3 regions of the Methylobacterium sp. J-043 genome follow, and region 1 is predicted to be linked to each of the others. Evidence: predicted binding sites of a transcription regulator. Region 1 holds the regulator's gene; each other region holds the start of a gene.
The links. The regulator LexA, encoded in region 1, represses DNA repair genes until DNA is damaged. The targets are predictions, from matches to a motif close to TGTTCNNNNTGTGTTCNG.
Positions count from the first base shown of each region.

Region 2: MKK50_RS21925 (DUF3072 domain-containing protein) is a predicted target of LexA. The motif match lies at 2,546-2,563, and genes of this name have one in related genera.
Region 3: MKK50_RS04470 (ImuA family protein) is a predicted target of LexA. The motif match lies at 2,088-2,105, and genes of this name have one in related genera.

Region 1 covers NZ_JAKSYB010000058.1:407,232-414,981, forward strand. Annotated here, with positions in the region: gene MKK50_RS17210 (3-oxoadipate:acetyl-CoA acetyltransferase) at 1-816, shown strand, start outside; gene MKK50_RS17215 (MFS family transporter) at 878-2,233, opposite strand; gene MKK50_RS17220 (DUF1236 domain-containing protein) at 2,693-3,550, shown strand; gene lexA (transcriptional repressor LexA) at 3,716-4,438, shown strand; gene MKK50_RS17230 (ComEC/Rec2 family competence protein) at 4,432-6,690, opposite strand; gene gltX (glutamate--tRNA ligase) at 6,862-7,750, shown strand, end outside.
Region 2 covers NZ_JAKSYB010000065.1:154,571-162,320, forward strand. Annotated here, with positions in the region: gene MKK50_RS21905 (ATP-binding protein) at 1-67, opposite strand, end outside; gene MKK50_RS21910 (response regulator) at 75-803, opposite strand; gene MKK50_RS21915 (MarR family winged helix-turn-helix transcriptional regulator) at 803-1,366, opposite strand; gene MKK50_RS21920 (branched-chain amino acid aminotransferase) at 1,587-2,474, shown strand; gene MKK50_RS21925 (DUF3072 domain-containing protein) at 2,577-2,840, shown strand; gene MKK50_RS21930 (Flp family type IVb pilin) at 3,117-3,335, shown strand; gene MKK50_RS21935 (DUF937 domain-containing protein) at 3,564-4,394, opposite strand; gene MKK50_RS21940 (MATE family efflux transporter) at 4,604-6,049, opposite strand; gene MKK50_RS21945 (monovalent cation:proton antiporter-2 (CPA2) family protein) at 6,042-7,750, opposite strand, start outside.
Region 3 covers NZ_JAKSYB010000028.1:88,039-95,788, reverse strand. Annotated here, with positions in the region: gene MKK50_RS04490 (peptidylprolyl isomerase) at 1-196, shown strand, start outside; gene MKK50_RS04485 (UCP034077 family protein) at 265-711, shown strand; gene MKK50_RS04480 (peptidylprolyl isomerase) at 715-1,176, shown strand; gene MKK50_RS04475 (response regulator) at 1,344-1,748, opposite strand; gene MKK50_RS04470 (ImuA family protein) at 2,140-2,901, shown strand; gene MKK50_RS04465 (DUF6504 family protein) at 2,816-4,318, shown strand; gene MKK50_RS04460 (error-prone DNA polymerase) at 4,315-7,518, shown strand; gene MKK50_RS04455 (DUF4287 domain-containing protein) at 7,738-7,750, shown strand, end outside.

The DNA of each region.
Region 1 (7,750 bases):
GTCGTCGTCACCGTCGCGATCACCGGCTCGGTCGCCCGCAAGGCCGACAACCCGACCGTGCCGATCACCCCCGCCGAGCAGATCGAATCGACCCATGCCGCCTACGAGGCCGGCGCGGCGCTCGCCCACATCCATGTCCGCGAGGACGACGAGAGCCCCTCCCTCGATCCCGACCGGTTCGCGGCGGTGCAGGCGGGCATCCGGCGGCATTGCCCGGACATGATCGTCCAGTTCTCGACGAGCGGGGCGGGGCCCGATCCCACGGAGCGGGGCGCCTGCCTGATCCACCGGCCCGATATGGCCTCGCTCACCACCGGCTCCGTCAATTTCGGCGACGGCGTCTACGAGAACCCGGCCGCCTCGTTCACGGCGCTCGGCCGGCGGATGCGGGACGAGGGCGTACGCCCGGAGATCGAGGTGTTCGACCTCACTCACATCCACAACGCCCGCCGTCTCGTGGATGAGGGCGTGATCGGCGCCGAGCCCCATCTGCAGTTCGTCATGGGAATCCGCAACGCCCTGCCGCCCGACCCGCACCTGCTCGACATCCTGCTGGCCGAGACCCGGCGCCTGTTGCCGGGCGCGACCTGGGGCGCCTTCGGCATCGGCCGCTTCCAGAGCCCGGTGATGGGCTGGGCCGTGTCGCGGGGCGCACAGGGCGTGCGCACGGGTTTGGAGGACAACGTGCGATTCTCGAAGGAGCGGCTCGCCGACGGCAATACCGACCTTGTCCGTCTGGCTACCCGAATCTGCGCCGAGCACGGCGCCCGGCCGGCGACACCGGCCGAGGCGCGGGCGATCCTGCACCTCGGCTGAGCCCAGGGCGTCGTCCCGAAAGGCGGTTCAAGCCTCTCTGGACGACGCACTCGCGCGCCGATCAGGCGAGAACCGGGCTCGTCTTGCGCCCCAGCGCCTCCTCGACGGTGCCATCCCCGTCGAGATAGCCGTGGCGCTTCGGGTTCGGCATCACCAGCGAAGCGATGAACGAGATCGCCAGCATCACCGCGACGTACCAGAAGAAGCTGCTCTCGGCGCCGACATGCTTGAGCCAGAGCGCGACTGCCTCCGCCGTGCCGCCGAACAGTGAGTTGGCCACCGCGTAGGACAGGCCGACGCCGAGCGCACGCACCTGGGTCGGGAACAGCTCCGCTTTCACGATGCCGCTGATGCCGGTGTAGAAGCTGATCACGACGAGCCCGGTCATGATGAGGCCGAAGGACAGGATCGGATCGGTGGTGGTGCCGATCGCCGTCATCAGCGGCACAATCATCACCATGCCGAGGCCGCTGAACAGCAGCATGTTCGTCTTCCGGCCGATCCGGTCGGAGAGCCAGCCGAAGAAGGGCTGGATCACCATGTAGGCGAACAGCGCCACCGTCGTGATCTTCGATGCGGTCACCTTGTCCAGATGGGCGGTATTGAAGAGGTACTTCGGCATGTAGGTCGTGAGCGTGTAGAACGACAGCGACCCGCCGGCCGTATAGGCCAGTACCACGGCGAAGGCCCGCCAGTGCTTGAGAAGCCCGGAGAGGGTTCCCGCTTCCTTCGAATCCTTGTTCTCCGCGCTCATCGTCTCGGAGAGCGAGCGGCGCAGGAACAGGGCGACCACCGCGGCCAGCGCGCCGATGACGAAGGGGATGCGCCAGCCCCAGGCCGTGAGTTGCTCGGCCGTGAGCAAGCTCTGGAGCACGACGAGGACCAGCGAGGCGAGCAACTGGCCGCCGATCAGCGTGACGTATTGGAACGAGGCGAAGAACCCGCGCTGCCCCTTGGTCGCGACCTCGCTCATGTAGGTCGCGCTGGTGCCGTACTCGCCGCCGACGGACAGGCCCTGCACCATGCGCGCGATGACGAGCAGGACCGGCGCGAGGTGGCCGACGGTCGCATAGGTCGGCAACAGGGCGATGGCGAGCGAGCCGCCGCACATCATCAGAACCGAGATCATCAAGGAGGTCTTGCGCCCGAGACGGTCGGCGATGCGCCCGAACAGCCAGCCGCCGATGGGCCGCATGAAGAAGCCCACCGCGAAGACCGCGGCCGACTTCAGGAGCTGGCCAGTGTCGTCGCCCTCCGGAAAGAAGACCGGGGCGAAGTAGAGGGCAAAGAAAGCGTAGCAGTAGAAGTCGTACCACTCGACGAGATTGCCCGACGAGGAACCGACGATGGCCATGATGCGGCGGCGGCGGTCGGCGGCCTCGTCGAGTGGCGGCGCGGCGGCGCTGGTCTCCAGCATGCGTTTCCCCTGATGGTCCGGCCCTTGAGTGGCCGTGAGCGTTTATCAGAGGCCGGTATTTACCCGAGACGGGCCCCGCGCCGACGTGGTCGGCGGCCATTCCATGACAGATGCCGGGGAACGTTGCGCACAAAGGCTTGGATCGATCGGCTCTCGTTCCGGAATGGCAGGCGGCAAGCCCTGTCGGCTACCGTGCCTCGGCCTTCCCAGTGCGGGGGGAGAGAGGCCCGGGCGGCACGAGGGTCAGCTCAAGCGCGGTTCCCCCGTCTCAGTCTTCCCAAGCACATGACAGCCTGACTTTCGGACGCCGAAAGACTCAAGCGTATCCATTCGTGCAACCCCACGGTTTTCCCGAAGAACAAGCTGGAGAGCTTATTCCGGGAACGGTTTTGCGAGGGTTGCCGTTGCGTCCCCGGCTTCGGCACCAAGTCGGTCGCTGAGAAGAAACAGGGACGGAACATGACGAAACTCTTTCGCAGCACGGCGACGGCGGCGATCCTGATGTTGGGCGCGGCAACCGCACTCGCTCAAGGCGGCGGCGGCGGCGGTGTTGGGGCCGGGGGGGCCGGGGGCGGTGGTGCTGGCGCAGGAGGTGCCGGGATGGGCGCAGGCGGTGCCGGTGGAGGCGCTGGCGGCGCTGGCGGCGCCGGTGGCGGTGCGGCCGGCGGAGCACGGGGCGGCGCGGGCGAGGCCGGCGGCGCAGGCGGTGCCCGTGGGGCCGCCGATGTCGGTGGGACCCGTGGCGGCGAGAGCGGCGGGGCACCCGGTGGCGCGTCGCGCGCCGGCGAGAGTGGAGAGCCGGGTAGCCGTGGCGGGCGCGAAGGTGGCCCGGCCCGTGCCGAACAGCCGAGCGAGCGCGGCAACCGCGAGTCCGGGCAGACCGACCGCGGCGGCGCAGGCGAGCGCGGCGGACGGGACGGACGAGACGGGCCGGGCGAGCGCGGCGGGCGTGACGGCCGAGATGGGGCCGGCGAGCGCGGCGGGCGGGATGCGGCGGGTGAACGCGGCGGTGCCGGCGAGCGAGGTGGTCGTGGGGCCGCCACCGAGGCGCGGGGCGCTTCGAAGAACCTGAGCTCGACGCAACGCGGCGAGTTCCGCCAGTCGATCACCCGTTCCAGCGTTCGCGCCGTCACGAATGTCAACTTCGCCGTCCGCGTCGGCACGGCAATCCCGCGCTCGGTCTCGCTGCACCCGCTACCCCCGGCGATTCTCTCGGTGGTGCCGGCCTATCGCGGCCTGCAATTCATTCTCGTCGGGGACGACATCGTCATCATCGATCCTGACACCTACGAGATCGTCGACGTGATCCCGGCCTGATCCGGCTGCACGGTACGACAGGAGAGGCGGCGGGGCGACAGCTCCGCCGCCTCTTTCGCTTCCCGAGGTATGCTTGCGGAACAGGAGAGGAACGTCTAGGCTGTTCGTGCTTTGTTTTCAACGATTCTGCGGCGCCCTCGGCCCGCGCTCGACAGCAGGTGCCGCATGCTGACCCGCAAGCAACTCGAACTGCTCCAGTTCATCCAGCAGAGGATGCAGGAGAGCGGTGTTCCGCCGTCATTCGACGAAATGAAGGACGCGCTCGACCTGAAATCCAAGTCCGGCATCCACCGCCTGATCATGGCGCTGGAAGAGCGCGGCTTCCTCCGCCGTCTGCCGAACCGGGCTCGGGCGATCGAGATCCTGCGCATGCCCGATATGCCGGCGGCCAAGCCCGCATCGTCCGAGCCGCGACGCTTCACGCCGAGCGTGGTCGAGGGCGGCCTTTCGGCCAAGCCTGCCGCGCCGAAGCCTGCCATGCTTCAGGCCCATGACGGCAAGGGCCAGTCGGTGATGGTGCCAGTGATGGGCCGGATCGCTGCCGGTGTGCCGATCTCGGCGATCGAGAGCCAGAGCCATTCGATTTCGATGTCCCCCGACTTCCTGGCGGGCGGCGAACACTACGCGTTGGAAGTGCGCGGCGATTCGATGATCGAGGCCGGCATCCTCGATGGCGATCTCGTGGTGATCCACAAGCAGGAGACCGCCAACAACGGCGAAATCATCGTCGCGCTGATCGACGACGAGGAGGCGACGCTCAAGCGCTTGCGCCGCCGCGGTTCGTCGATCGCGCTGGAAGCCGCCAACCCGGCCTACGAGACCCGCGTGCTCGGTCCCGACCGAGTGCGCATCCAGGGCAAGCTCGTGAGCCTCGTGCGCCGTTACTGAGGGTTCTCGGCGTGCGGCGGGTCTGACGGATCCGCCGCACTCGGATCGTTGAAAGGTTGGGAGTCCGACAGGGCTGCCGGCGTTGTCGTGCCGGAAGGACGGGGCTGCCAGGGCTGCAGCCGATCGGCCCCTCGCGCGGTGACGATGTCAGGCCCTGCTGTTCCAAGGCGGATCGCTGTGGCCCCCCGCGCCGCCAGAAATGCCCGGTCGGCGATCAGCGGCGCGGCACAGCCAGGCGGGGCACGCAAGCGGCTGATGAGGATGTCGGCCCGGGCGCAATCCTCGGCGAAGGCGCGCTTGTCGGTGACGAGGGCGACGGCACGGCCGTCCACCGCCGTGAGGGTGCAGCCGATCCGGTCGCAGCGCGGACCGGCGGCGCCGGTTGCGGCCTCCGGACGGCGCCCGTCACCGTCGGCCTTCAACCATTGTTCGAGTACGAAGCCGGGCGGGCGTCCGAGGACTACGAGGCGGCCGTCCTTGCCGCGGACCGCAGCGCCCGCCCCATCCCGATCGATATAGATGTCGTACCGGATCGGGCTCGCGGCGAGGGCGATTCCAAGCCCGGCCGGTATGAGGGCGAGGAGACGCAGCCGCGATACGGGGAGTGTTGCCAGCAGCAGGGCGACGGCGAGCAGCATCAGCGCACCCGTCCCGAAGGCCGGCAGCACGACGGTGGCCTGCCCAAACCCCGCGATCCAGGCGGAGATCTCGAGCATGCCGCGCACCGCAAGCCCCATCAGCCACCAGACCGGACGGTCGAGGGCGAAGGGATAGGCCAGCATGCCGAGTACCGCCGCGGGCATCACCGCGAGCGAGACGAGCGGCAGGGTCAGCGCGTTGCCGACGAGGCCGAAGGGCTGCACGGTCTGGAAGTGGTAGGTCGCGAACGGCGCGGTGGCGAGCTGCGCCACCAGCGTCGTGGCAAACGTTCCGACCACCGCCTTCGCCACCCATGAGGCGGCCCGCGCGATCCGGGACGAGCTGTCGGTTCGTAAGACCCGCCCGTCGATGAGCGGCGCGCAGGCGATGAGGCCGGCCACCGCGCCGAACGACATCTGAAAACTCGGGCCCAGCAGCGCCTCCGGTTCGCGGGCGAGCGCCAGGATCGCCGCGAGGGCGAGGTTGCGCAGGCTGAGCGCCGGGCGGTCGACGAGGATCGCGCCGAGCATCACCAGCGTCATGATCAGTGCCCGCTCGGCGGCGACATCCCAACCCGAGAAGGCGCAGTAGGCGGTCACGCCCAGCATCGCCGTACCCGCCGCGATCTTCTTGATGGGCCAGGCGAGGGCGAGCACCGGCACCAGGGCGAGCCCGGCCCGCACCAGCCAGAATACGACGCCGGCCGCGAGCACCATGTGGAGCCCGGAGATCGAAACGACGTGATAAATTCCCGCCGCCCGCAGCACGTCGTTGGTCTCGTTGGAGATCAGCCCGCGCTTTCCGGTGACGAGAGCCGCCGCCACCGCGCCGGCCTGTCCGCCGATCGCGTCGGTGATGCGGCGGGTGAAGGCGTTGCGGGCCGCGTCGATGGCGGCGGTCAACCGCAGCGACGGGGCCAGCGGCTCGGCCGGGGGGCCGACCTCGATCTTGCCGACCAGCGAGCCCACGGCACCGATTCCGCGAAAGTAGGCGTCGCGCGCAAAGTCGTAGCCGCCCGGCCGCACCGCCTCCGGCGGCGGTAGGAGACGGGCGGTGGCGCGGATGGCGTCCCCCGGCCGCACCGCCTGCGCGGCACGGAAGGAGACCCGCACCCGGCGCGGACGGCGCTCCGCATCGAGATCGCCGAATCGCTCGACACGCACGATCAGCCGGGCGCCGCCCTCGCGCTCATCCAGCCCTTCGACCAAGCCGACGAGCGGCGCGATGGTGACGCGGGTGAGCACAGGCCCCGCCACGGAAGCGACGCGCCAGACGCCCGCGGCGAAGCCGAGGAAGACGGCAGCTAGGCCGAGCATCAGCGCGAGCGCCACCGGACGCGCCCGCAGAAACCGCGTCACCGCAAGGCAGAGCCCCGCTGCGATCAGCGGCGCAGCCAGCGATGGCTCTCCATCGGTCGCCGTAAAGAAGACGAGAATGCCGGCCCCGAAGGCGACGGCGAGCCAGGGGAACAGCCGCCGCTGCTCGGCATCGCGGGCGATGCTGCCGCGCAGACCGTCGAGAGTGGCCTGCCAGAGCTGTGCGGGGGCGGGAACGCGGCCGGCGAGGAGGGCCGGAACGGCCCCGCGCATCGCCCTGCCGCTGCCCCCTGCCATGCGCCCCCTGCCGTCCCCCGCCGCGCTCTGAGACCTGCGATGCCCGCGCGGCGGGCAATCGTGACGGATTCTTAACGCATCCGCTCGCTCGTGCTACACGCCCGCAGAGACCGGCCGCGGCCGCACGCGCGCCATCCCGCACTTTTTCAAGAAGAAGCCTCCCAGCAGCCGATGTCGTCACCGGTCGTCACGCGCTTTGCGCCCTCACCTACGGGCTTCCTGCATATCGGGGGAGCGCGCACGGCTCTGTTCAATTGGCTCTACGCCCGCCGCTTCGGCGGGCGGATGCTGCTGCGCATCGAGGACACCGACCGGGAGCGATCGACGCAAGGTGCGATCGACGCGATCCTCGACGGGATGCGCTGGCTCGGCCTCGATTGGGACGGGGAGGTGATCTACCAGTTCGCCCGCGCCGAGCGGCACCGCGAGGTCGCCGAGAGCCTGCTCGCCTCGGGCAACGCCTATCACTGCTACGCCACCGCCGAAGAACTCGTGCAGATGCGCGAGACCGCCCGCGCCGAGGGCCGTGCCCCGCGCTACGATGGCCGCTGGCGTGACCGCGATCCGTCCGAGGCGCCCGCGGGCGTGAAGCCGGTGATCCGCCTGCGCGCGCCGAGCGACGGTGAGACCGTGGTCGAGGACGCTGTGCAGGGCCGCGTGACCTGGGCCAACCGAGACCTCGACGACCTCGTGCTGCTGCGCTCCGACGGCACGCCGACCTACATGCTCGCCGTCGTGGTGGACGACCACGACATGGGCGTCAGCCAAGTGATCCGCGGCGACGACCACCTCACCAACGCTGCCCGCCAGAGCCAGATCTACCGGGCGCTCGGCTGGGACGTGCCGGCGATGGCGCATATCCCGCTCATCCACGGGGCGGACGGCGCCAAGCTGTCGAAGCGCCACGGTGCGCTCGGCGTCGAGGAGTATCGCGACCGCGGCTACCTCCCGGCGGCGCTGCGCAACTACCTCGTGCGGCTCGGCTGGAGCCACGGCGATCAGGAAGTGTTCTCCACGGAGGAGATGATCGCCGCCTTCGACCTGAAGGCGATCGGCCGCT
Region 2 (7,750 bases), on a different contig from region 1:
CGAGCGCCCCGGCGAGGGTGCCGGTTCGAGACGGTGCGGTCGCGGAGGGGCGGGCGGGGGCCGCCATGATGGCCTCAATCGATGGCGAGGCGGTAGCCGACGCCGCGGACGGTGTGCAGGAAGCTCGGATTGGCCGGGTCCGGCTCGATCTTACGGCGCAGACGGTTGATCTGCACGTCGATGGTGCGTTCGGCAGCCAAGCCGCCATTGCCCGCGAGCGTCTCGCGCTCGACATTGCCGCCGCGGGCCTGGGACAGCATGGTCAGGATCTCGCGCTCGCGCTCGGTGATCTTCACCGGCTCGTTCTCGCGCCGCAACTCGCCCCGGTCGGCGCGGAAGCTGAAGGGGCCGAAGGTCACCGCGCCCTCGCCCGAGAAACGCGCCTCCGGCACGGCGATGTGGCGGCGGATGATGTTGTTGAGCCGCAGGATCAATTCGCGCGGCTCGAAGGGCTTGGGCAGATAATCGTCGGCGCCGATCTCCAGCCCCGTCACCCGGTCGTTCGGGTTGGAACGGGCCGTCAGCATCAGGATCGGCACCCGTGAGGTCTCGCGCACCGAGCGGGCATAGTCGAAACCGCTCTCGCCGGGCATCATCACGTCGAGGACGAGGGCATCGAACACGAAGCACTGGCCGCGGCTGCGCGCCTCGGCCGCGTTCGCGGCGGCCGTGACGCGGAAGCCTTGCTCCGAGAGGAAGCGGGACAAGAGTTCCCGTACCCGCCGGTCGTCATCCACCAGTAGGATATGGGGCGCATGGTCGGGAAGCTCGGGGCGCGCCTTGAGGGCGGTCTCGGCCGACATCAGGCACGCCCCGTCGTGCGGCGCGCCATCAGCCGACGGATCGCGGCGCGCTCGGCCGGCTCGATCATGGCGAGCAGAAAATCCTGGGCGGATGCCGCACGGGCCTCGCGTCCGCTCTCGGCCTCATCGTCTTCGGACGGCGCATCGAGCGCCCGTACGATCCGGCGGACCTGGACCCGCGTCAGGTCGGCGGTCAGCGCCCGGCCGGACGGGGTGCAGAACAGGAGCCGCTGGCGTCGGTCGCTCGTGCCGGTCTGCTGCTCGACATAGCCCTGGTCGATCAAATCCTTGAGTACCCGGTTGAGGCTCTGTTTGGTGATGCGCAGGATATCGAGGAGTTCGGCGATGGTGAGGCCGGGATAGCGATCGACGAAGTGCAGAACCCGGTGATGCGCCCGGCCGAAGCCGTACTGCGCCAGAATCCGGTCGGGATCGCCGACGAAATCGCGGTAGGCGAAGAACAGCAGCTCGATCAGGTCGTCGCTGTCGCCGCCCGCCGCGGGACAGTTCGAGGGAGACGCCTCACCGGGACCCTGGACCGCTATGTCGGTATCTGGCGTCATCACACGATTCACGTCGTGAAAACCTCGGTCGGCGGCGGATCGCGGGGCTCCGGACGGCCTGGGAAGATAAGTCAGTGTTGTTGACATATCTCAGCCCCGTTGCTACCCGTCAACCCTGCCGGTCCAGCCGCTCGCTGCATCGTTCCGCGTCCGCGCGCCGGCATTTGCCCCACCCGACGACCCCGCGCTTCGCCGAGGCCGCGCAGAGGAACTTCGAGAGATGTCCGTGATTCCCTTCGATGAGCGCGAAGGCACGATCTGGTTCGACGGTGCCATGGTGCCGTGGCGCGAGGCGAAGATCCATGTGCTCAGTCACGGCCTCCACTACGGTTCGTCGGTGTTCGAGGGCGAGCGGGCCTATGGCGGCCGGATCTTCAAGAGCCGCCAGCATTCCGAGCGACTGCGCCAATCGGCCCAGCTCCTCGATTTCGAGATTCCGTACTCGGTCGATCAGATCGAGGCGGCGAAGGCTCAGGTGCTCGCGACCAGCGGCCTCCAAGACGCCTATCTGCGCCCTGTGGCGTGGCGCGGCTCGGAGATGATGGGCGTCGCGGCGCAGAAGAACACCATCCACCTCGCCATCGCCGCCTGGGAATGGCCGAGCTACTTCGACCCGGCGACCAAGATGAAGGGCATCCGCCTCGACATCGCCGATTACCGCCGCCCCGATCCGCGGACCGCACCCTCGACTTCGAAGGCGGCGGGTCTCTACATGATCTGCACGATCTCCAAGCACCGCGCCGAGAACAAGGGCTATGCCGATGCGCTGATGCTCGATTGGGAGGACAATGTCGCCGAATGCACCGGCGCCAACGTCTTCTTCATCGCCGACGGCGTGATCCACACGCCCCAGGCCGACCGCTTCCTCAACGGCATCACCCGCCAGACCGTGATCGAGTTGGCCAAAAGCCGCGGGATCGAGGTGATCGAGCGGCGCATCCGCCCGGAGGAGATAACCGGCTTCTCCGAGTGCTTCATCACCGGCTCGGCCGCCGAGGTGACCCCGGTCTCCGAGATCGGCCCCTACCGCTTCACGCCGGCGGCCCTGACCAAGTCGCTGATGGACGATTATCTCGCCGAGGTGCAGCCGCAGGCGGCCGCCGCCTGAGGCATGCATGATCGACGGTTCCGGGCGCATCAACAAAGCGCCCGGAACTTAGCGCGGACCCCTGCGTTTTTTAGAACAATCCATGAACGAAGGGGTGTCCCGATGACTGGCAAGACGACCGGCAAGACGACGAAGGACCAAGCGGCGGCCGAGAATCCGAAGGTCGACCCGACCGATGAGTCGAACCGGATCAAGGATCCCGACGAGTGGACGACCGGTGCCGAGCCGATGACGGGCGCGCAGGCATCCTACCTGAAGACGCTGTCGGAGCAGGCCAAGGCACCGGAGGCCTTCGAGGCCGACCTCGACAAGGCGGAGGCCTCCAAGCGCATCGACGCCTTGCGCAAGGACACCGGCAAGGCCTGACTCGGGCGAGAGCATCATGTGCTCCGGGAAGGCTTTGGCCAATTTTCGGGGCGACGCGTGAACTTTGCGCGGGTGAGGCGGCCCCGGGTCCGGAGGGCGGTGGGAGCGGGACACAGGTCCGGCGATCCATCGCCCGTAGCTCCGTCAGCGAACGAATCCACTGCTGAATGAGACGCGTCGGCGGGGAATGTCCCCGCTTTCTTCAATTCCTTTAAGTTCGCTGCAAGTTCACGCTGGCAAGATCACGTCACTGCCACACGTCCGGGACGATGCGCCGTGTCTCTGCTTCCTCCATCCGCGCCCGTCCCGAAATCCGCCTGGCCTTTGTACCCGTCCCTCATCCGCTTCGCGCGTCACGAATCGGGGGCGACCGCCATCGAGTACGGATTGGTCAGTACCTTCATCGGAATTGCGGTCATCGGTGCCTTCCGCGTCTACGGAACCGCGCTGGGGAATTTTTTTCCGAGGATCTTTGAACTGTTCGTGTTCGAGTAGTCATACCAAACCCGGTTGATCCCTTTGGGATGGCAGATTTGGACATCGGGGGATCCCGTACGCCCTGGCGCGGTGGGTACCCACCTCAAGCGCAGCGCGGGCTCGCTGATACGGTCCCCGCTTGGATCAAGCGGAAACCGTATCACGGGCGGTCGGAAGCAGGCCGGGGCCGTGACCGGACGACGCCGAGCGTTGCTCGTCCGGTAAGGCCAGCCTGCCGACGGCTCCCTATTTCGGCCCTGCCGGCTTGCGCTTTGCGGAAGCCGGTTCCCTCCCGGCGGCTGGGGAGGGGGGCGGAGCGGCGCCCGGCTTCGTATTGTCCGGCTTCGGCTGGCTCCAGAACGCGTCGAACGCGTCCTTCATCGCCTTGACGTTCTGCTCCTGAACATCGGCTCCGGTCTGGAGCATCTGCTGGATTACTTCCATCGAGGCTTTGGTCGCATCTGGCGCCGGCTCTGCCTTACGGACGGCCGGGCGCGGCTCGGGCTTGCGCGCTGCAGGCGGGGAAGGGGAGGCCATCTGTCCCGCCGCGGCGGTGAGGCCGTTGAGCCAGTCCGTCCAAAGCGTGCCGACCGGGTACGTGGCGGGTGGAGGCTCGGCGGCCGGCGCCCCGGCGGGCGGGTTGAGGAGCAGGTGGACGATGCCGGCCACGATCATGCCGGCCATGATCGGCAGCATCTGGCGGAGGGCCTGGCTCCCGACGCCGCTCGCCGCCGACGCTTGCTGAATGACCGCCTGGGCGATCATCGGTGAGCCGAACAACCCCGAGAACATGTCCGCACCCGCCTGTGGCGGCGCCTTTCCCGGCTGGCCGAGCCCGAACATGCGCCCGAACCCCATCGGATCGGCCGCAGCGTTGCGCTGCATACCCATCGACAGAGCCGGCATCAGCGCCTCCATGGCGCGGCGAGTCTGGTCCGGCGAAAGACCGAACGGCTGCCCGAGGGCCCGCACGCTCGCGTCGCCCTGGCTCTGGAGGATGTCGAACATCGTGTACATGGCCGGGCGCCTCAGCGAGCAGCAACGGTCCGGGTGCCGAACGCCTCCAGGCCTCGCCATGACAACGCGTGCAAGCGGGCCCATCCTCGTTCCGGACGCGCACCGGTGATGACCGCCGACACTCACATCCGAAGGCTCGCCGGAACGGCCTCGGCCGCGAGTGTGTCGCAACCGGGCGGGACTGGCCAGCGATAACCCCGGTTCCGCAGCGATTTCCCGAGGAAAGGCGGACATTTCGCCCGTGCCGGCTTCCGTCGTCCCTCTCTAGGCTACAACGACATCCCGCTGGAGGGAGCCGCCTGCACCGCCTCATCGGCGGCGGGGGGCTCGGGAGCCGGGCCTGCCGCGAGGGTCATGCCGCGTTCCAGACGGCTCACGGTGCGGAAGGCCAGGGCGAGGCCGGCTACCCCGAAGGCGATCGAGCCGAGGCCGGTGCCCGCGATCACACCCTCCGGTCCGTACCACGCCGCCCCGACGAGGGCGGGTGGGACCGTGCCCAGTGTCGCCCGGCCCCAGTTCAAAAGGGTCGAAATGAAGGGGAAGCCGAGATTGTTGAACGAGGCGTTGGCAAGGAACAGGAGCCCGTTGAAGAACCAGACCGGCCCACTCACCAGACAGAAGAACGCGAACAGGTCGGCCGCCACGCCCTGAAGTTCGAAGGCCCCGGCCAGCGGCGCCCGCGCCAGGGCGAGGAGCAGCCAGACGAGGACGACGTAGAGCGCGGTCACCCCCGCGCCGACCCGGAGCACACCCCGCATCCGGTCGAACCGCCCGGCGCCCCAGTTCTGACCGAGGATCGGGCCGATCGAGCCCGACATCGCGAACAGCCCGCAGAAGGCGACCGGGGCGAGGCGCTCGATGACCACGTTCCCGGCGATCGCCGGAGGCCCGAAGCCGGACAGAGCGTGCGCCACGAAGGCGCTGGCGATCGAGGGGGCGAGGTTGGTGAGTACCGCCGGCCCGGCGATGCGGGTCACCAGCGGCAGATCGCCGATGATGGCCGTGAGGCGGGGCGGTTCGAGCAGCCGGTAGCGCCGGACGCCGGCCCAGCCGACGGCGACGAAGGTGACGCGGGCAACGCAGACCGCGAGCGCGGCTCCGTCCACGCCGAGCCCGAATCCGAAGATCAGCAGCGGATCGACGAAGACGGTGATGACGGCGCCGCCGAGCGTGACGTACATCGCCTCCCGTGCCGCGCCGACCGCGCGCAGGAGCCCCGTGAACAGCATGCCCGGCCCGAGCAGCAGGTTCGACGGCAGGCTGATCCAGAGAAAGCGCCGGGCGACCTCGAGGGTGTGCCCCTCCGCGCCGATGGCCGAGAGCAGCGGGTCGAGCACGGCGAGCAAGAGGGCGGCCAGCAGAGCCGACGCGATCACGCAGTGGATTGTGACCGAGGTCGCGATCCGCCGCGCGTCGGCCGGATCGTTCGCTCCGATCGCCCGCGACACCAGGGCACCGGCCGCGATCATCAAGCCGATATTGAAGGCGATGGCGAAGAACTGGACGATCGAGGCGAAGCCGACCGCTGCGGTGAGCGCCGGGTCGCCGAGCTTCGAGACGTAGAACAGGGACAGCAGATCGACCGCGAAGATCGCCATCAGGCCGACGGAGCCGGTGGCGCTCATCACCACGACGTGCCGCAGGATCGAGCCCGAGACGAAGCGCGCCGCGCCCTCGTTCCTCTCCGGTGCCGCGCCTGTGCCCGTCTCAGGCATTCGGCTCGGCATCTTCGGGTTCGAGCGCGCGGGCGGCGGATTCGTGCGGTTGCTGTTCGATCAGGCCGCGGGTTTCGGCGCTGAGCGCCCGCGAGGGGCTCTTGGGCGCGGTGAGCGGCTCGGGCCGCAATTCCGGCGTGCCGCGCAGCCAGCCCGAACCGTCCGGCATCGCACCCGCCTGCTGGAGCACGAGGCGGGCGACGTCGCGCTTGCGCACGTCTTCGACGCGGCGCGCTGCGGCCTCGGCGGGCAGCCCCAGGCTCTCGAGGGTGGCGCGGCCGAAGCCGAGAGCGGATTCGACGGTCTCGCGGAGCTGAAAATCGACGTCGCGGTTCATCAGCTCGATGGCGTGCGTGCGGTCGTAGGCCCGTACGTAGGTGCGCACGTTCGGGAATTCCTCGTGGACGATGTCGACGATCTTCAGGGCGGCCGGCGCGTCGTCGATGCAGACGCAGATCAAGTCCGCCTTGGCGAGGCCGGAGGCGCGCAGCACATCGAGCCGGGTGCCGTCGCCGTAATAGATCCGAAAGCCGAAGCTCGTCGCGTTGCGGATCTGCTCGACGTCCTTGTCGATGACGGTGATGTTGATGCCTTCCGCCAGCAGCACCTGCGCCAGGATCTGGCCGAAGCGGCCGAATCCCACCACCAGCACGCGGGTGTCGCCGGATTCCTGTGCCTCGCCGACGTCCGAGGGCGGCTCGGCCTCTTTCGGGCGGCGGGCGATCAGCGCGTCAAGCCCCTTGGCTGCGATCGGCCCGACCAGCATGGTGAGGGCGGCGAGCGCCACGCAGAAGCGGGTCACGTCGGAAGCGAAGATGCGCAGGTCGCCCGCCGCCGGCAGGATCACGAACGCGAACTCCCCGGCCGGCGCCAGCACCGCGGCGCCACGCAGGGCATCGAGCCAGGGCGAGCCGAACAGGCGGAATAGCCCGGCCACCAGCGCGATCTTCACCGCGATCGCGGCCATGGTCGCGGCGAGCAGCGCCAGCCAGTGGTTGGTGAGCAGGCCCCCGTCGATCGACATGCCGACGCTCATGAAGAACAGGCCGAGCAGCATGCCGCGGAACGGCTCGATGTCGGCCTCGAGCTGATGGCGGAAGTTCGATTCGGCGAGCATCACCCCCGCGAGGAAGGCACCCATCGCCATGGAGAGGCCGGCCTTCTCCATCACCAGGGCGGTGCCGAGGACGACGAGGAGGGCGGCTGCCGTCATGACCTCGCGCCCGCCTGCTGCGGCGAGCAGGCGGAAGAACGGGTTCAGGCCGTAGCGCCCGACGAGCACCACGCCTGCGACCGCCACCGCCGCGCGGCCGGTGGAGCGCAGGCCCTCGTCGAGCCAGCCGTCCTTCGGCGTGGCGCCGGCCGAGGCCAGCAGCGGCAGCAGCGCCAGGATCGCCACCACCGAGATGTCTTGGAACAGGAGCACAGCGAAGGAGCGCCCGCCATAGGGCGAGCCGAGATCGCCGCGCTCCTCCAGCAGCTGAAGCGCCACAGCCGTGGCCGAGAGGGCGATGGCGATGCCGACGACGCTCGCTGCGGCCGGTGTCAGGCCGTAGGCGAGGGCCGCGCCCGCGATGACAAGGGAGCACAGCGCCAGCTGGGCGGCGCCGAGCCCGAAGATGTCGCGCCGCATCGAGACGAGGCGGGAGATTTCCAGTTCGAGCCCGACGATGAAGAGCAGGAGCACCACGCCGATCTCGG
Region 3 (7,750 bases), on a different contig from region 1:
GAATTCGGCCAACTCGCAGTTCTTCATCTGCCTCGGCGACGCGGACTTCCTGAACAACAACTACACCGTCGTCGGCGTCGTCACCTCGGGCATGGACGTGGTCGACAAGATCAAGAAGGGCTCCAAGGCCGATAACGGCTCCGTGCAGAACCCCGACAAGATCGTGAAGATGACGCTCGCCGGAGGCGGCCAATAGCGGCCCGCCGGCCATCGCGCCGCGGGGTCTGCATCCTCGCCGCCTGCCTTGCCCCGATCGCCCCGATCATGGCGGGCGAGGCCGATGCGTTCGGCGGCATTGAACCCTGGCGCACCCTGCCCCAAACCTTGCGGGGTACGCAGCATGTGCCGCTGCCCGCCGGTGACACGGCGACGGCCCCGGCCGATACCTTGAAGGCGCTCTACCCGGCGCTGGCCGCCTGCTGGAAGGCGCCCGAGGGGCTCAGCCGGTTCGAGCGCGCGGAGATCACGGCGCGTCTCTCTCTGCGCCGGGACGGCTCGGTGATCGGTACGCCGCAGATCACCTTCGCCAAAACGCCGTTTGCGAAGACGCCGGGCGATGCGAGAGCCCGGGACATCCTGATTCGGGCGACGCTCGATGCGATCGCCCGCTGCACGCCGGTCCGGCTCACCCCGGCTCTCGGCGGAGCCATCGCGGGGCGCCCCCTGGCGCTGCGCTTCATCTACGACGGACCTAAAGGACAGGGAATTTAACTCATGGCAGAGACGAACGAGACCATCGTCCTTGAGACCACCAAGGGCCGCGTCGTCATCGCGCTGCGCGCCGACCTCGCCCCCAACCACGTCGAGCGGATCAAGACGCTGACGACCCAGGGCTTCTACGACGGCGTGCCGTTCCACCGCGTCATCGACGGCTTCATGGCCCAGACCGGCGACCCGACCGGCACCGGTTCGGGCGGCTCGGAGCTGCCCGACCTCAACGCCGAGTTCAACGCCGAGCCGCACGTGCGCGGCACCTGCTCGATGGCGCGCACCAACTTCCCGCACTCGGCGAATTCGCAGTTCTTCATCTGCTTCTCCGACGCGCGCTTCCTCGACCGCCAGTACACGGTCTGGGGCAAGGTGATCGAGGGCATGGAAGTGGTCGACACGATCAAGCGCGGCGAGCCCGTGCGCGATCCGGACCGGATCGTGAAGGCGACCGTCGCGGCGGCGTAAGCCGGTTTTCCCCCTCTCCTCGTATGCGGGGAGAGGGGCGGCTAGAGCATCATCCCGAAAGGTGGCCACCGGCTTTCGGAAAAGACCATGCTAAAACAATAACCTAGAGCATCGTTCTGGATCCCATATCCAGGACGATGCTCCAATGTCGCGATGATCCGGTCGGTCTAACCTTCCGGCGGCTCCCTGAGCCCCGCGGCCTCTTCGAGCCACGTCAGGATTTCCGGTGCCCGCCAGGGCTTGGGCATGAAGGTCGCGGTGACGCGCAGGTCGCTCGGCTGGTCGCCCGCGTCGCCCGAGGTCAGCAGCAGGCGGATGCGCGGCCACGTCACACCGATGATCCGCGCGAGTTCGAAGCCTCCGATCGTGCCCGGCGTGCGCACGTCCGAGAACACCACGTCGATCCCGTCGCCCCGCTGGTGCAGGATGTCGAGCGCACGCTCGGCCGTCTCGGCCTCGATGACCTCGAAGCCCTTCTCCTCCAGCAGCTCGGCCGCGAGGTAGCGCTCGTCGGGTTCATCCTCGACGACGAGAATGACGGGCCGGTGGCCTGTGGGTCGTGCGTCACTCATGACTGGTCACTCATGACCCTGATAAATCTAGAGAGCTCGCAGGAAAGACGCAGATTGCGCATCCCATACGACATCCTCCGGCAAAGTCCCCGGCAGACAATACGATAGGACAGCGCGGGCAAACGTCTGTCGTTCAAGGGCAACAGCGCCCGGATTTGTTGCTCTCGGGTCGGGTCGGCATGCGGATTTGCGTGAGATAAGCCGTCGCACCCGCTCTGCGTGCAGGGCTTGGTACGCCGCCAGCCCGCCGAACCGGGGTCAAGGGCGCGACCGGAATAAAATCCGCATTTTCAACAGGGATGGCAACGCAAGAGCGGTTGACGGGTTACGGCTCAGGTGTGTTCACTGTTTGTTCTGAACGGCACCCTCAAGCCCTCCCGAACCCAGGCCCATGCCCCCTCTCCGCTCCCACGACGTGCCGACGCTGGACGCGCTTCGCCGCCTGACGGACCGTTCCGGGACCGGCAGCGAGCCGGCGGACCCTCGCGCCCTCCCCTTCGGGGTTGCGGGGCTCGACGCGGCTTTGCCCGGTGGCGGGCTGGCCCTCGGGGCGCTCCACCAGATCCATGAGGGCGGCCCGCGCGGGCGTTACGCCGCCACCGCCGTGCTGTTTGCCGGCGGCATCCTCGCCCGGCTCGACGGGCCGGTGCTGTGGTGCCTGCACAGCCGAGACCTGTTCGCGCCCGCCCTCGCCCGGGTCGGGCTGCATCCCGACCGGGTGGTCTATTGCGAGACGTGGCGGGATGCCGAGGTGCTGCCCGCCATGGAAGAGGGCCTGCGCCATCGTGGGCTGGCCGGCGTCGTCGGTGAACTGACCCGCATGACGCTCACCCCCTCCCGCCGGCTCCAACTCGCGGCGGAGGGCTCGGGCGTTACCGCGCTCGTTGTGCACCGCCTCTGCGCGGGCGAGGCCGTCGAGCCGGAGCCCAGCGCCGCGCGAACCCGCTGGCGGGTGGCGCCCGCCCCCTCGGAAGGAACGAACCGTCGCATGGGCCGGCCGCGCTGGCGGCTCGACTTGCAGCGCTGCCGTGGTGGGGCGCCGGGGGCTTGGATCGTGGAGGCTTGCGATGCGCAGGGTCGTCTCGCTGTACCTGCCGGCTTGGCCGACCGACCGGCTGCGCCGGAGCGGGTCCAGCGCCGCGCCGCCGGATGAGCCGCTTGCCACCGTGGCGCAGGACGGTGCCCGGCGCGGGCTCGCCGACGTGGACGCCGCTGCCCGCCGCCTCGGCCTGCGACCGGGCATGAGCGCAGCCCATGCCGGCGCAATGGTGCCGGGCCTCCACCTCGTCCCCGCCGATTTCGAGGCGGATGCCGCGGCGCTGGCGCGACTCGGCCTGTGGTGCCAGCGCTACGCGCCGATCGTCGCGCTCGACCCGCCCGACGGACTGCTGATCGACATCACCGGCGCCGCCCACCTCCACGGCGGCGAGGCCCCGCTGCTCGCCGACCTCTCCGCCCGCCTGGAACGGACGGGCATCCTGGCGCGGCTCGCGCTCGCCGACACGCCGGGCTGCGCCTGGGGTGTGGCCCGCTTCGGCGAGGGGGGAATCGTGCCCTCCGGCGACGCGGCGCGGGTGCTGGCCCCCCTGCCGGTGGCGGCGCTCCGGCTCGGCTTCGAGGCCGTGCGGGCGCTGCAGGATGTCGGCCTCACCCGCATCGGCCAGCTCGGCGACAAGCCGCGGGCGGCCTTGCGGCTGCGCTTCGGTGCCGAGATCCTGTTCCGGCTCGACCGGGCGCTCGGGCATGCGCCGGAGCCGCTGGCGGCACTCGACGCGCCGGAGACGCCGCGGGTGGCCCTGCGCTTCGCCGAGCCGGTCGGCGCCCATGAGAGCCTGCAACGGGTCGTCGCCGACCTCTGCGCCCGGCTCGTGCCGGAACTGGAACGGCGCGGCCTCGGCGCGCGCCGGCTCGACCTCGTCTTCGCCCGCGTCGATCGCCTCGATCAGGCGATCCGCATCGGCACGGCGGGGCCGAGTCGCGACGCCGCCCACCTCGCCCGGCTGCTCACTGAGCGCCTCGCGCTGATCGATCCCGGCTTCGGTATCGAGGAAGCGGTCCTCTCCGCCTCGCGGGTCGAGCCCCTGGCCGAGCGCCAAGCCACCCATCTCGCCGCCGGCCCGCAGGCGCCGGACCTTGCCGCCCTGGTCGATACCCTGCTGGTGCGCCTCGGTGCCGCCCGCGTCTACCGGCTGGCACCGGTGGAGAGCGACCTGCCCGAGCGGGCGGTGCGCCGCGTGCCGGCTCTGGCCGCCCCCCTCGGCGCGCTCTGGCCTGCCGACCTGCCGCGCCCGGCCCGCCTCCTGGCGCCGCCGGAGCCGGTCACGGCGATGGCCGAGATCCCCGACGCGCCGCCGCTGTTCTTCGTCTGGCGCAACATCCGCCATCGCATCGCGCGGGCCGACGGGCCGGAGCGCATCCTCGGCGAGTGGTGGGTGGCGGACGCGGAGGCCGCGCTGACCCGCGACTATTACCGGGTCGAGACGGAGGCCGGCGAGCGCTTCTGGCTTTTTCGCGATGCGCCGGTGGAGGCCAACGGGCGCTGGTGGCTGCACGGGCTCGGCGAGGCGTGAGCACGCCGGAGCTTCAGGTCACGACGCACTTCTCCTTCCTGCGTGGCGCCTCGAGCCCGGAGGAATTGTTCGCGGCCGCCAGCCTGCTCGGCATCCCGGCTGTGGGCGTGACCGACCACGGCTCGCTCGCCGGAATGGTGCGGGCGCATCAGGCGGCGAAGGTGACGGGCGTGCGCCTCGTGGTCGGCTGCCGGCTCGACCTCGACGACCTGGCTTCGCCGCTCCTCGTCTACCCCACCGACCGGGCCGCCTACGGCCGGCTCAGCCGCCTGCTCAGTCTGGGCAAGGCCAGGGGCGGCAAGGGCCGCTGCCGCCTGACATGGCGCGATCTGGAGGCGTGGCAGGAGGGGCTTTTCGCGATCCTGCTCGCCGAGCATCCGGGGCCGGCGCTGCCGAACGATCTCGTGCGCCTCAAGAGCCTGTTTGGTGCCCGTGCCTCCCTCGCGCTGACGCGCCGCTTCCGCCCCGACGACGCGGACCGGCTCGACGCTTTGGCCGCCGCCGCCCGCGCCGCGCGGGTGCCGGTCGTCGCCACCGGCGACATCCTCTACCATGTCGCGGGGCGGCGCCGGCTGCAGGACGTGGTGGCTTGCATCCGGCTCGGGCTGACCATCGACCGGGCGGGGTTCGCCAAGGAGCGCCACGCCGACCGCTTCCTCAAGGCGCCGGAGGAGACCGCGCGCCTGTTCGCGCGCTTTCCCGAGGCGCTGGCGCGAACGGCTGAGATCGCGGCGGCCTGCACCTTCTCGCTGGACGACCTCGCCTACACCTACCCGACGGAAAGCCGCGAGGACGGGCTCTCGCCGCAGGAGCGCCTGGAAGGCCTGACCTGGGCCGGCGCGGCGCGGCGCTATCCGGCTGGCGTACCGGAGCCTGTGACCCGCCAATTGCACCACGAACTCGACCTCATCGGGCGGCTGGCCTACGCCCCCTATTTCCTCACGGTCGAATCCATCGTCGCCTTCGCCAATCGCGAAAAAATCCTGTGCCAGGGGCGCGGCTCGGCGGCCAATTCCGCGGTCTGCTTCTGTCTCGGCATCACCTCGATCGATCCGACGCGGCAGAACCTGCTGTTCGAGCGCTTCGTCTCGGAAGCGCGCCGCGAGCCGCCCGACATCGACGTCGATTTCGAGCACGAGCGCCGCGAGGAGGTGATCCAGTGGATCTTTGAAACCTACGGACGCCACCGCTCGGCGCTGACTGCCATCGTCAGCCGCTTCCGCTCGCGTGGGGCGCTCCGCGAGGTTGGCAAGGTGATGGGCCTGCCCGAGGACATGACCGGCGCCCTCAACCGCATGACCTGGAGCTGGAGCAGCGAGGGCGTCGGCGAGCGTGAATTGCGCGAACTCAACCTCAACCCCGACGACCGGCGCCTGCGCCTGACCCTGGAGATCGCTCGCGAACTCATCGGCACGCCGCGCCACCTCTCGCAGCATCCCGGCGGCTTCGTCCTGACGCTGGACCGGCTCGACGAGCTGGTCCCGGTCGAGCCCGCGGCCATGGCCGACCGTCAAGTCATCGAGTGGGACAAGGACGACATCGACGCCCTCAAGTTCATGAAGGTCGACGTGCTCGGGCTCGGCATGCTCGGCTGCCTGCGCCGCGCCTTCGACCTCTTGGTCGAGGTCAAGAACGATCCGCACGACCTCGCCTCGATCCCCTCAAAGGATGAGCCGACCTTCGCGATGATCCGGCGTGCCGACACGTTGGGCGTGTTCCAGATCGAGAGCCGCGCCCAGATGGCGATGCTGCCGCGGATGAAGCCCAGAGAATTCTACGATCTCGTGATCGAGGTGGCGATCGTGCGCCCCGGCCCGATCCAGGGCGACATGGTCCACCCCTATCTGCGCCGCCGCGAGGGTCTCGAAGAGGTCACCTACCCGACGCCGGAACTGAGGGCCGTCTTGGAGAAGACCCTCGGCGTGCCGCTGTTCCAAGAGCAGGCGATGCAGGTGGCGATGGTCGGCGCCGGCTTCTCCGCCACGGAAGCGGACGAGCTGCGCCGCTCCATGGCGACCTTCAAGTTCACCGGCGGCGTCCACCGCTTCCAGAGCCGCCTCGTCGAGGGCATGGTCGCCAACGGCTACGCCCGCGACTTTGCCGAGCGCACCTTCAAGCAGCTCGAAGGTTTCGGCTCCTACGGCTTTCCCGAGAGCCACGCCGCCTCCTTCGCGCTCCTGGCCTACGCCTCCTCGTGGATGAAGTGCCACCATCCGGATGTGTTCTGCGCCGCGCTGCTGAACGCGCAGCCGATGGGCTTCTACGCCCCCGCGCAGATCGTCCGCGACGCCCGCGCCCACGGCGTCGAGATCCGCCCCCTCGATGTGAATTTTTCACAGTGGGACTGCACCCTGGAGTCACTCGGTAAGGGCCGAAAACTCTTCGCGGTGCGGCTCGGCCTGCGCCTCGCGGGCGGCCTGCCCGAGCGGGACGGACAGCGCCTCGCGGCGGCACGCGGCGGGCGGTCCTTCTCCTCCCTGCCCGAGCTAGCGGACCGGACCGGCCTGCCGGCGGCGAGCCTCACCTGCCTCGTGCGGGCCGACGCCTTCCGCTCGCTCGGGCTCAACCGGCGCGAGGCCGCCTGGGCGGTCAAGGCCCTGCGGCCCGATCCCCTGCCGCTCTTCGCCGCCCTGTCCGCACCGATGCAGGCCGAGCCGGCACAGATGGCCGAACCCGCCGTATCGCTGCCGACGATGAGCGCGGGCGGCGAGGTCGTCGCCGATTACTGCGCCAAGGGCCTCAGCCTGCGCGCGCACCCCCTCGCCTTCCTGCGCGAGACTCTCACCAATCTGGGCGCACGACCCTGCGCGGCACTCGAGCGGGCGGACAACGGGGCGCAGATCGTCGTCGCCGGGATCGTTCTGATGCGCCAGCGGCCGGGCTCGGCCAAGGGCACGATGTTCATGACCCTGGAAGACGAGACCGGCATCGCCAACCTGATCGTCCGCCCCGAGCTGTTCGACCGGCAGCGCCGGGTCGTGCTCGGCGCCCGGTTGATGGCCTGCCGCGGACGGGTGCAGCGGGTCGGCGCGGTGATCCACCTCGTGGCCGCGGAGCTGTTCGACCGCTCCGGCCTGCTGCAGCGGATCGACGAGGCGCCGATCGCCCTGCGCACCGGCCGCGGCGACGAGACCGGCCAGGGCGTCCGCCCCGATCCGCGTGAGGCCGCGCTGCCGGTGCGGGCGCGGAATTTCCGGTAGGCTCGACACCTAAAGCGTCGTCTTGGATATCGGATCCAGGACGATGCCTTAAACTCTTGTCTTTGCATCGTCTTTTCCGAAAGCCGGCGGCCACCTTTCGGGACGATGCTCTAGGGCGGGGCGTTGACGCGCGACCCGTCTCGCCCCGTAGATGGCTCCGCGGCACGGGCCGTCCGTGACGGATGCCCTCAGCCCGCCTCTCCCGGAGCCTGTCTCGACATGTCCGCTGAAC